Alkalihalophilus pseudofirmus: one gene and its partner. The protein of the gene in region 1 interacts with the protein of each later gene in a pairwise test. Links are inferred from orthologs where the notes say so. Each region holds a gene or a part of one and is shown on either strand. Other genes may lie near its edges.

The links.
Region 2: the proteins of PQ478_RS04105 (region 1) and PQ478_RS14265 interact in binary tests that used the Bacillus subtilis proteins (3 or more experiments, as listed by UniProt). The link is inferred for Alkalihalophilus pseudofirmus from one-to-one orthologs.

What each region holds. Positions count from the first base shown.
Region 1 is NZ_CP117835.1:794,772-802,933, reverse strand. What follows is about bases 2,756-5,501. They hold PQ478_RS04105 (post-transcriptional regulator), read right to left. Parts: upstream 4,394-5,501; coding sequence 4,118-4,393; downstream 2,756-4,117. Other genes in these bases: spoVB (stage V sporulation protein B), read left to right, coding at 5,048-5,501; PQ478_RS04100 (COG2426 family protein), read right to left, coding at 4,430-4,915; secD (protein translocase subunit SecD), read right to left, coding at 2,756-3,964. Also shown: single-stranded-DNA-specific exonuclease RecJ, read right to left, coding at 1-254; PQ478_RS04125 (LapA family protein), read right to left, coding at 333-671; PQ478_RS04120 (cation diffusion facilitator family transporter), read right to left, coding at 702-1,601; protein translocase subunit SecF, read right to left, coding at 1,726-2,670; more of secD, read right to left, coding at 2,660-2,755; more of spoVB, read left to right, coding at 5,502-6,619; PQ478_RS04090 (dicarboxylate/amino acid:cation symporter), read right to left, coding at 6,659-7,798; PQ478_RS04085 (hypothetical protein), read right to left, coding at 7,991-8,162. UniProt on the Bacillus subtilis protein: Required for post-transcription initiation control of the comE operon. Promotes the accumulation of its target comE mRNA to septal and polar sites.
Region 2 is NZ_CP117835.1:2,670,129-2,674,488, forward strand. Bases 1,589-4,360 are described here. They hold PQ478_RS14265 (DivIVA domain-containing protein), read right to left. Parts: upstream 3,336-4,360; coding sequence 2,841-3,335; downstream 1,589-2,840. Other genes in these bases: ileS (isoleucine--tRNA ligase), read right to left, coding at 1,589-2,411; PQ478_RS14270 (YlmH family RNA-binding protein), read right to left, coding at 3,474-4,247; PQ478_RS14275 (YggT family protein), read right to left, coding at 4,301-4,360. Outside these bases: more of ileS, read right to left, coding at 1-1,588. UniProt on the Bacillus subtilis protein: May act as a pilot protein, directing MinCD to the polar septation sites or by inhibiting MinCD at the midcell site of division. Required for polar localization of the chromosome during sporulation.

The DNA.
Region 1 (8,162 bases):
ATTAAGATCTTCTCTTGGTTTGCAATGGCTTCTTTAATTCGTGCCACAGCCTTGTCCATACCCTTTAACAAATAGGGATCATGGTACGTCATTTCCTTTGTATATAAAAAAGTTCTCGCAGCTTCTGGTGTCTCTATGCCTCGATTAACTAATAATTGGGCAACAAGTTCATCAACGCCCAGCTCGCTTACAAGCCTACCTGCTTTATGTTCATCTTGTTCTTGGATTTTCCATCTTGCCTTAGGTCTTAACATAAGTTCACCCCTTGACCATCCTATTATACAGGAGGTGCCAAGGGGTGACAATGATTGAATGCGTCTATATTGTTTACTTTATTTGGGATCTTGATCTAAGGTTGTGTCTTTAATGACGGTATTCTCGTCTTCTTCCACTTTGTCAATAGAAGATTCCGTTTTAACGGCTGACTCTTGATGGCCCTTTAACGTCTTCAGTTTTTTAAGCTCGGCTTGAAGACGGTAGATTTTAACCATTCCAAGTGCACCTGCTACAATGGCCCCCATAAATACAGAACCTAAAATAACGAGAATTAACGGCCATTCTGCTGTACCAAATAGATAATTCACCCGGACGCCTTCTACATTAATGACTGCAAAGATTGCAATAATAATAGCAACTAACAAACCTAAGATAATATTCCATTGTCCCCTCATCCCATAACCCTCCTCATGGTATTTTTCTACTTATTCTTTTTCTCTATATGGATTAATATGAACGAGAACATCTTGCACATGCTTTTCTTCTAATAACCTTAACTTTACATTTTTCCCTATCGTATGGCCTTCTTCAACAGTTATGTTCGGGTTAACACCAATTTTTATATCGATAATGACATAATGACCGTGTTCACGAGCATAAAACTCATCAATATTTAATACACCCGGAACTTCAGCTGCTGCTTTTTTCATTTCGATCGTATCTTCTTCGTGAAGAACATGGTCTAATGCATTATGAATCGATTGTTTCCCTAAGCTGTAAGCCATTTTCCCAATTAAGATGGCCACAAACGCACTCGCTATCGCATCCCCGTATACAAGCCAAGAAATATTGAGCATACCACCTAAAATAGCAGCACCAATACCGATAAGAGCAGCCAGCGATGAGAATACATCTGAACGGTGATGCCAGGCATCTGTCATTAAAGCTTCACTCTTATACTTTTTACCCAGCTGATACTTATATCGAAACATAATTTCTTTTGTAACGATCGAAAACAGCACCGCATAGATCGCAATCATCTTCGGTACCACAACGGGCTCAAAGAAGGACTTTATTGCACTAAGCGCAATTTCAAAACTCACGATAAATAAAAGAACCGCCACTATAATGGCTGCTACAGATTCCGCTTTCCCATGACCATATGGATGATCTTCATCCGGCGGTAGTTTTGCTGCGCGGACGCCAATTAAAACGACCACAGATCCCACAACATCGGATGCAGAATGTGCAGCATCAGCAATGAGCGCTCGGCTGTTAGCCATAAATCCAATAACCGCTTTAATAATCGCAAGTATGATATTTCCTATAATCCCTACCCAAGCAGCAAAGCGTACTTTACGGTACCGAATATCTGCTTCTTCCATATGCTCACCTCACATAGATAGTATACCAAAACCTGCCACCACTCCACGTTATTGTACCAAAAAAAAGATCATGGTATGCACCATGATCTCATATTATGTCTCTTGCTTTGCACCTGTTCATTTACTAAACAGTCGGCTCTTCTTCTGGCTGAGGTTTACTCTTAAACTTTTGTTTTTTTAGTTGTTTTGACTTCCAGATCAACCATAACTGTGAAGCGAGGAACATAGATGAGTAGGTCCCAGCTACAAGCCCGATTAATAAAGCAAGCGCAAATGATCGAATCGCTTCCCCGCCAAATATAAATAAGGCAGCAGCTGCAAATACGACTGTTAATACGGTGTTAATTGAACGAGCAAGCGTCTGCACGAGGCTTTTGTTTACAACAGCTGCAAGATCATTAAAATCCTTCACTCGTTTTGTTAGCTTCATGTTCTCACGAATTCGGTCAAAGGTAACAATTGTATCATTAATGGAATAACCGACAATCGTTAATACGGCTGCTATAAAAGGAACATTCACTTGAATCTGCAGTAAACTGAATACCGCAATAATAAAGAATGCATCATGCAAGAGTGCCACAATCGCAGCAACCCCATATAAAAATTCAAATCGAATCGTTACGTAGATGATAATCCCGACAGAAGCAATTAATACAGAAATTAACGCATTACGAGCAAGCTCTTGCCCTACTGTAGGAGATACTGTGCCAATATTTGGCTCAGCCCCGAAATTCTCGGAAAAATACGATTGAATTTCTGCAATCTCACCTGCATCAAGCACACCGATAAAGCGTGCTGTAGCCATTTCATTACGATCTCCGCCTAATGTAATGTCATCAGGCGTATATCCTGAACCAATTTGAGCAAATTCTGCTTCCACTTGCTCTGCTGTAAGCGGCTCTTCAGCAAGAATCTCCACTTGAGATCCACTTTCAAAGTCAATTCCTAAATTCAACCCCATCGTCAGCAAAAGGATGACACCAATGAGCATAGCAGCAAGCGAGAACGTAAAGAATTTTTTACGATGCTGAACAAAATCAATCTCGCGGTTTTGAAAATTAAAGCTCATCGATTTCACCTTCTTTCACACCAAACATGCGCGGCTTCTTATTCAGTGCACGACTGTTCACCCATAATCCGAGCAATAGACGCGAACCATACACAGCTGTAACAAAGCTTGTTAAAATACTTACAATTAACATTACTGCGAACCCTTGAACCGAGCTTGTCCCATATGCAAATAGAACACCTGCTGCAAGAATCGTTGTAATATTGGCATCGAGAATTGTTGATAACGAACGACGGCTGCCTGCTTTGAATGCCGACATCATCGATTTACCTGAGCGAATTTCTTCTTTAATTCGCTCGTACGTGATGATATTTGCATCAACAGCCATACCAACACCTAAAATTAACGCAGCAATCCCAGGGAGTGTTAAAATCGCATTCATCCAGTTAAACACAAGAAGTACTAGATAAATGTACATGCTTAGGGTAATCACAGCGATCACACCCATAAAACGATAATAGAAAAGCATGTATAAAAAGATTAACGCAATCCCAATAAATCCGGCATAGATCGTCTTCTCCATTGCCTGTTCCCCAAGAGAAGCCCCTACTGAATTCGAATACATTTCTTCTAGCTGAACAGGCAAAGACCCTGCATTTAATACTTCAGCAATAAAGCGAGTTTCCTCAACTGTAAAATTCCCTTCGATCATAACATCTCTTGATGGGATGACTTGTCTGACAGAGGCAGCGGATAAGAATTTCGGATCCTCACTCATCATCTCTGCTTCGTAAGAGTCCACCCCTTCTTCAAAATCAAGCCAGATCACTAATAAATTTTCACCAGGAAGCCTGCTTGATATCTCCCTTGTTATGTCTTCAAATAACCGTGCATCTCGTAATGTGAGCGTGACAATCGGCTCATTCGTCTGGTCTTTAAATGAAGAGCTTGCCCCGTTTTGCTGCAAGTCACTTCCGTCTAAAAGCACTTCATCATTTACATCACGAAATGTTAAATTTGCTTCTGTAGATAAAAGATCACGTGCCGTTTGCTGGTCATCAACACCCGCTAACTGAACACGAATACGATCATCACCTTCAATTTGAATGTTCGGCTCTGATACACCGAGTACATTTACACGCTGGTTCAACGCACCTACCGTTGCACTAAGTGCTGATTGATCAATCACATCTCCTTCATTTGCAGGATTGACTTGATATAAAATTTCAAACCCGCCTTGAAGGTCTAGTCCAAGCTTGATTTCCTTCGTAATTCCCATAACCGTCTGGCTGATCAGCCCCCCGAAGATGAGTACGATGAGAAAAAAAGCAATAATTCGGCCTTTTTTCACCATGTTGCTCTAATGCCTCCTCCTATTAACGCACTAATGCTTGTCTACTAGGAGACAAGCATTTACACAATAGTCTTATTATAGCTTTTAATGAAAATTCCTGTCAATTTCATCTAGAATATTCTCATTCTTTAGTCATGTTTATGTAAAAACTACCTATACGAGTGTTTCTTTTGCAAACCAATCGTTCTTTTCACGGTAGCTTTCTTTTGTAACCCAAGTCATGTAATCTTGGACCTTTAACGATAAAATAGCCTGAACAAAGGCATGAAGATGAATAAACTCTTTTTGTTTTCGCAGACGATACATTAAACAAGCCCATACTTGATCTTCTGTTACTCGTTCATACCCTAAAAAATGAAACTCATCTACTTTAGAAGATAAAGCAGGCTGTACGTCATATCTCCAACTCTCAAACTGTTGTTTATCCATCCTATCATGCTCCCTTCAAGTGTTGTGCAAGCTTCCTTAAAAAACCATATACATAACGCCTGCAACCCCTACTCCTGCAATAACAACACCAGTTGCAATCGCTAGAAAAGCCGATTTTAGCGGAATGAAGAATAAAATGGCTGCAAGACTTGCTGAATAGGCTCCTGTGGTCGGAAGCGGCACGGCCGTAAATAAAATTAATCCCAGTGCACCGAACTTTTCAACATTATTGCTTTTTTTCATTGTGCGGTTATATAACCAATCATAAAATCGTTTGTACATTGAGAATCTCAGCATCCACTTACTTACCGGACGAAATAATAATAAGATCGGAATAATCGGCAGCAAATTCCCTAAGATGCCAAAAAATAGTGCTTCTCCAAATGAAAATCCAAGCTGATGCGCAAGTGGAATGCCTCCCCTAAGCTCTAAGATCGGCATAGCTGAAATAACAATAACTAATAATTCCGGCGGCAGAAAACCAAATGTGTTAATTAAAAATTCCTCAATCGTGTGTTTCACTCAGTACTCTTCCTCTCTATTCTCTAATCCCATACCAACGACTTTTAAACAACTTGTCATGCTTGCCCCACTACTAAGCATATAAATAATAGCGGAAAATATCCATATTTTTTTATGAAAGTAGGGCTGCACATGTCAAAACAGACCTTTATAAAAGGGACGTTGATCCTCATCATAGCAGGACTCATCACGCGCTTTCTAGGCTTTGTTAATAAAATCGTTGTTGCACGTATTATGGGAGCTGAAGGCGTCGGACTTTATATGATGGCTGTTCCTACCTTACTTCTCGTTATAACCATCACCCAGCTAGGCCTTCCTGTCGCCATTTCAAAGCTTGTTGCTGAAGCAGAAGCAAAAGGCGACCGAAGCAGAATAAAGAAAATTTTAGTCGTATCGTTAGCTATTACAGGTACGTTGAGTATTATTTTCACTGCAGCCATGATTCTCTTTGCACCCATTATATCAAAGACAATGCTTACAGATGCACGGGCTTATTACCCACTCATTGCAATTGCTCCAATTGTCCCAATTGTTGCTCTCTCTTCTGTTATGCGTGGATATTTCCAAGGGCGCCAAAACATGAAGCCTACTGCCTACTCACAAGTTATTGAACAGGTCGTAAGAATTACATTAGTTGCAGTCATGACAAGTGCCTTTTTACCAATGGGTGTAGAGTATGCCGCAGCAGGAGCCATGATCTCAGTTGTATTCGGAGAGCTTGCATCCCTTCTATACATGATCTATATGTTCAAATCAAACAAACGATTTAAGATCCGCTCTGGCTTCTTTAGCTATGTGAAAGAAGGAAAACATACATTCAATGACCTCATGCGAATTGCGCTTCCTACGACTGGGAGCCGTCTCATTGGTTCCATATCCTTGTTTTTTGAACCGATCGTTGTCGCTCAAAGTTTAGCGCTTGCAGGGGTTGCGACAGTCATGGCGACAAGGCAATATGGAGAGTTAGCTGGTTTTGTTATTCCGCTTATCTTGCTTCCTACTTTTATTACGTACTCTTTATCTGTATCACTCGTTCCGGCAATCAGTGAAGCTGCCGCTAAAAAACAATACAAAACGATCCACCACCGCTTAGGGCAGGCACTTAGACTCGCCCTAATCTCAGGCGGCGTATCAGTTGTCGTTCTTTACGTCTACGCAGAACCAATTATGGAGCTTATGTATAATGCTCCGTCCGTTGCAACATATGTGAAAGTAATGGCGCCGTTCAGTATATTCTTATACTTTCAAGGTCCGCTTCAAGCAACACTTCAGGCATTAGATTTAGCCAAAGCTGCGATGATGAACAGTTTATTTGGAGCCGTTGTTAAAATAGGTGCGATCTTTGCATTAGCCACAAGACCAGAACTCGGCATAATGGGTGCAGCCCTTGCCATTGTCATTGGGTTCATTTTAGTCACTCTGCTCCATTTTGCAACGGTTGTCAAAACAGTAAGCTTCACTATCGATATCAAACTAGTCGTTAAGGTCATATTGCTGATCGGCTCATCTACCTGGATTGGCTTCCTTTGCTTAAATCATGCATTCCTTGACCAGTCACTAGTCACAAAAACATTACTCAGCATCTCTATAACCACTCTTTTCTACAGCATCTTAATGATTTTCCTTGGGCTTATCAAAAGAGAGGAACTTAACCGCATACCTGTAGTCGGCCGATATGCAGCAAAATTAGTACCAAAAGGATAATAAAAAGAGCTTCAGCATATATGCCGAAGCTCTTCCTAATTATGATTTAGAAAACTTATCAATGATTAAATTAATCGCTCCGTCTCCAGTTACGTTTGTAGCAGTACCAAAGCTGTCTTGAGCCATGTAAAGAGCAATCATTAAGCCGATTGCTGCTTCGCTGAATCCAAGCATAGAAGTTAATACTCCTAGCGCAGCCATAATTGCTCCTCCTGGTACCCCAGGGGCTGCAACCATAATCAGCCCAAGCATAAAGATAACCGGAAGCATATTTGCAAGAGTCGGTGCCGCTAACTCTGGCGTGATCATCATCACGGCCATCGCACAAGTCACAATGGTGATGACACTACCTGATAAATGAATCGTCGCACAGAGCGGCACTCCGAAGTTTGCAATATTTTCTTTTACGTTATTCTTTTTAACTGATTGTAATGTTACCGGAATCGTTGCTGCACTACTCATTGTTCCGATCGCCGTTGCATAGGCCGGAGCCATATTTGCTAGAAGCTTAAATGGATTTTGTTTACGAAGAGCTCCTGCAGTTGAATATTGGATAACAAGCCAAACTAAATGAAGAGAAATCGCTAAAATTAATACAACAGCAAATAAGCTCAATGTTTCAAAAACTGTTCCTTCATAAGCAAGCTCTGAGAAGATCCCTGCGATATAGAATGGTAATAACGGAATAATGATTGCTGCAATAACGAGTTCAATAATATCACGGCCTTCATCAAAGAAAGCTTTAATCTTTTCGCTTCCTGTTTTAGAAACCCCAATACCAAAAACAAAGGCCATGACTAATGCTGTTACAATCCCCATTAATGGTTCAATCTCAAAACTTAAAAACGGCTCAAGTCCTCCTGCTTCCTCCACCGCTTCACTAGGTGTTGTCAGCATTGGAATGATGAATGAGGCCACTGTGAAAGCTAAAAGGCCGGCAAGAACAGTTGAAACATACGCAAGACCGACTGTACTTCCAACCAGCTTTCCGCTTCGTTTTCCAAGTCCTGCTACGCCGCTTGCAATAAAGAATAAAATAATAAATGGGACGATGAATGTAATAAAGCTGCCGAAAAGAGTTTTAAAAGTGACTAATACTCTAACGACCCATTCTGGTGCTGCCAAACCGATAATGATACCTAAAATAATACCAATGAGCAGTTTCCCTAAAAGTTTCATTTCTCTACCCCCGTTATGTCTCCTAAAGATTGTCTCCTGTAGAAGAACAAATGTATAATGCTATTTTACATATCTATTTCAATAAAACAAGCATTCACGTTATATTCAGAATAGTAAGTTATTACCCCATAATAAAAAGCTAATCCCATTATAAAGATTAGCTTAATGAATTAGCTTACTAAATTGAGGTTCTTACCACCAGAAGAACGCACTAGCTAAAGCAAAACCGCCTATAGCCGCAAGAGCAATTGGAATGACATTGTTTTTTGGACATGGCGGCGGGTAAGGTGCTGGATATGGCGGCTGATAATAGCCATATCCTCCGCTCCGATCATACGATTCCTGCTCATACATTTCATTTGTG
Region 2 (4,360 bases), 1.9 Mb from region 1 along the record:
GCCATGAAGTGCTGCCATTTGGCTTTCAATTGTTCCACATCACCAAATGATTCAGCCTCTGGCATATCTGTTAACTGAACACTTGCTTCACTTACAGCAGGGATCTCTTCCCATACTTCATCAGCAGTGTGAGATAGGATCGGTGATACTAGCTTCGTTAACGTAAGAACACTTTCGTACATAACCGTTTGAATTTTACGACGCTCAGCGTGATCTGCATGTTCAATATAAAGAGTATCTTTAGCCAGATCCATATAGAACGAACTTAATTCAATTGTGCAGAAATTATGGATCGTGTGATAAACAGTAGAGAATTGGTATTGATCATATGCATCTTTTACCTTTTCAATCACTTCATTTAATTTAACAAGCATAAATAAATGAACGCCATCAAGATCCTCGTTCTTTACACGATTCACAGCAGGATCAAAGTCATGTAAATTACCGAGCAAGAAACGGAAGGTGTTACGAATTTTACGATAAGACTCAGATACTTGCTTTAAAATCTTATCAGAAACACGTACATCAGACTGATAATCTACAGAAGCTACCCAAAGCCTTAAAATGTCGGCTCCCAATTGCTTCATAACATCGTTAGGAACGACAACATTACCTACCGACTTACTCATCTTGCGCCCTTCACCATCAAGAGCAAACCCGTGGCTTAGTACGCCTTTATATGGTGCTTTTCCAGTTACGGCAACACTAGTTGATAAAGAAGAGTTAAACCAGCCGCGATATTGGTCTGAACCTTCAAGGTATAGATCTGCCGGGCGAGCTAATTCTGCTCGTTCTTCAAGTACCGCTTGATGGGATGAACCTGAGTCAAACCATACATCCATAATATCCATTTCACGAGTAAATTCACCGTTTGGACTATGTTCTGAAATAAAGCCTTCAGGCAATAACTCTTTTGTATCCCATTCAAACCAAATATTTGACCCGTGTTCACGGAAAAGTGCTGATACATGATCGATCGTTTCATCCGTGATAATCGGTTCACCATTTTCCCCGTAAAATACCGGAATAGGCACACCCCATGCACGCTGTCTCGAAATACACCAATCCCCACGGTCACGAACCATGTTGTAAAGTCTTGTTTCTCCCCATGAAGGGATCCATTCTACATCGTTAATCGCTTGAAGAAGCTCATCTCGGAAATCAGCAATGGAAGCAAACCATTGAGCTGTAGCACGATAAATTACCGGCTTTTTTGTTCTCCAATCATGAGCATAAGAGTGTGTAATGAATGTTAATTTCATTAATGCGCCCACTTCATCGAGCTTTTCAGTAATCGGCTTATTCGCCTGATCATAAAACATTCCTTCAAATCCAGGAGCTTCCTCTGTCATATTCCCTTTATCATCAACCGGGCATAAAACATCCAGACCATACTTTTGTCCGACAAGATAATCTTCTTCCCCGTGTCCTGGTGCTGTATGAACACAACCTGTACCAGCATCTAGTGTTACATGGTCTCCACACATAACGAGTGAATCACGTCCGTAAAGCGGGTGGGTGGCCACAACATGCTCAAGCTCTTGACCTTTTACAGTTTTTTCAACTTCTACTTGCTCCCATTCAAATTCAGCTTGAAGCTTTTCAAGTAAGCCAGCTGCAACGACATATTTCTCGTCATTTACTTTGACTACGTTGTAATCAAGCTCAGGATGTACAGAAATTCCTAAGTTTGCTGGGATCGTCCAAGGAGTTGTTGTCCAAATAATGATTTTCTCATCACCAACTAAAACATTTTTGCCATCCTTAATATTAAAAGCCACATAAATAGAAGGCGAACGTTTGTCATGATACTCAATTTCAGCTTCAGCTAAAGCTGATTCAGAAGAAGGCGACCAATAAACAGGTTTTTTCCCTTTGTAGATATAGCCTTTTTTAGCCATATCACCGAATACTTTAATTTGCTGAGCTTCATATTCTTTATCCAGGGTTACATAAGGGTTCCACCAATCTCCTCTGACACCTAACCGCATAAATTGTTCACGCTGACGGCTGACTTGCTCACGTGCATACTCTTCACAAAGCTTACGAAAAGCAGCAACGGTCATTTCCTTGCGTTTTACTTTACCGTTTTTAGTTAAGGCTGTTTCAATTGGCAGACCATGTGTGTCCCAACCAGGTACATATGGAGCATGAAATCCATTCATTGATTTATAGCGAACAATGAAGTCTTTCAGTACTTTGTTTAAAGCATGACCCATGTGAATATCGCCATTGGCATAAGGAGGTCCATCATGCAGTACAAATAGAGGACGACCTTCTGTTCTTTTTTGCACGGCTTGGTAAATATCTTGCTCGTTCCATTTTTCTTGACGTTTCGGTTCATTGTTCGGTAAGTTCCCGCGCATCGGGAAATCCGTTTTTGGCATAAGTAACGTTTGTTTATAATCCATTCCTTATTTCCTCCTTGTTGTTTTCACCACTCGATTATTGTGAAACATTTATGTGAATCATTCCTAACGTATAGCACGAAAACAAAAAAAGTCCCCTCATCCCAAATAGGGACGAGAAGACTTACCCGTGGTACCACCCTAATGAAAAGAAATAGTGTAATGCATGAATACCGTGCAATAACGATTTCTCTCCACTTAGCATTCGTAACGTGAACGTGACGTCGCAGCCTACTAGATCAACTTCGTTCGGTGCAAAACTAAAGGGTGATTTTCTGTAAAGATCTATAGTTCAGGCTCGCACCACCCCTGAATCGCTTCTCTAAGATTCCTTACATACTATCCCTTATCATTGTCGTATGCTATATAAGTAATCATTATTATATGCTAAATGAGATGCGCTGTGCAAGGTGCACAGCGAAAATGAATGAATTAGGATTGTTCTTTTTCCAATTCATGTTCTTCTGGCTCGACAAACTCGTCCCAGTCATCTGTTTTTAACATCTCTAATTGCGCTTCAATTAACATTTTGAAACGCATTTTATAAACAGATGCCTGCTTTTTTAATTCTTCCATCTCAATCATGATTTTACGTGACTTTGATAAAGAATCATTAATAATACGATCAGCATTCTTCTCAGCTTCTTTAACGATTAACTGAGCTTCTTTTTGCGCATTGCGCCTTACCTCTTCTGCTGACTCTTGAGCAACTAGAATAGACTTGTTTAATGTTTCTTCAATGTTCTTAAAGTGCTCAAGCTTCTCATCTAAATCAGTTACTCGATCAAACAATTCTTTCTTCTCACGCAGCACAGCTTCATAGTCTTTAATGACTTGATCAAGAAATTCATTGACTTCATCTTCATCATACCCTCTGAAACCTCTGGTAAATTCCTTGTTGTGAATATCTAATGGTGTTAAAGGCACCTTTGCCACCCCCAATTTTAAACTTTTCTTGGAATTTCACTTTTTCATTACTCTGTAGTTTATTTTTCTTATATTCGACAAAAAAAGAGTAAAACCTTTTATTCCCACAAAGAAATAATTGGAAACATCATTATCTGACTATAATAATCTCGCGTAACGAATTCTAATTTTATCTTTTTTTGTCCGGCCTAATTGTTCTAGCACTTTACTGCGTCCGTGTCCACGAACAGATATGTAATCTCCTTCTTTAACTAAGAAGTCCACGTGATCTGTTACCCGCCAATTCACTTTTACGAAGCCTCTTTCAATATACGGCTTCACTTTTGCACGAGAAAGATTATAAATTTCTGAGAGGATGACATCAAGCCTCATTGAGGAAACGGTCATACCTTCCTCCGTCCATTTATCTTCAGGTGTTTTTAGTTGTTCAAGTGAAATAGGCACTAAGTCAATACTAGCCTTACCAATCTTCTCTACATTCATTTTCACGAAGTCAGCGATTTCACTTGCTACAACTAATTGAATATCATCCTGAGTAATCATGATATCCCCAAATTTTTCTCGTTTAAGCCCAATATTCATCAAAGAACCTAATACATCAGAATGGGTGAGCGTAATGAATTTGGCAGGGTAATTTATCGAGAAATAAGCTAAATTAAAATGAGATTGTTCAATTACTAAATAGGAAGGGCAAAGATAAGCTCTCTTTCTCTCAGAGTCATCTGCTCCTCCAAAAAATTGATACGACAGCTCGTCATCATTTCCAATAATTAATCGAACAATATCTTGCTCTCTTGGGTCAAGGAAATCGGTTCTGCGCTCTTGATGCATCACACTGACTTCCTCTTTCCACGATAATACTTGTTCAACAAAAGGCCTTTCTTCTTCCCTAAAATGCTGAAAAATCGACATGAACGAACTCCTTTAATCGAACTCCTTCAATTAAGCTGCCCGTATCCTTCACCTTAACTAAAAATGGCAAGAACTCCCGCGCTCGCTAAACGTAGAACAATAATCGCTACAAT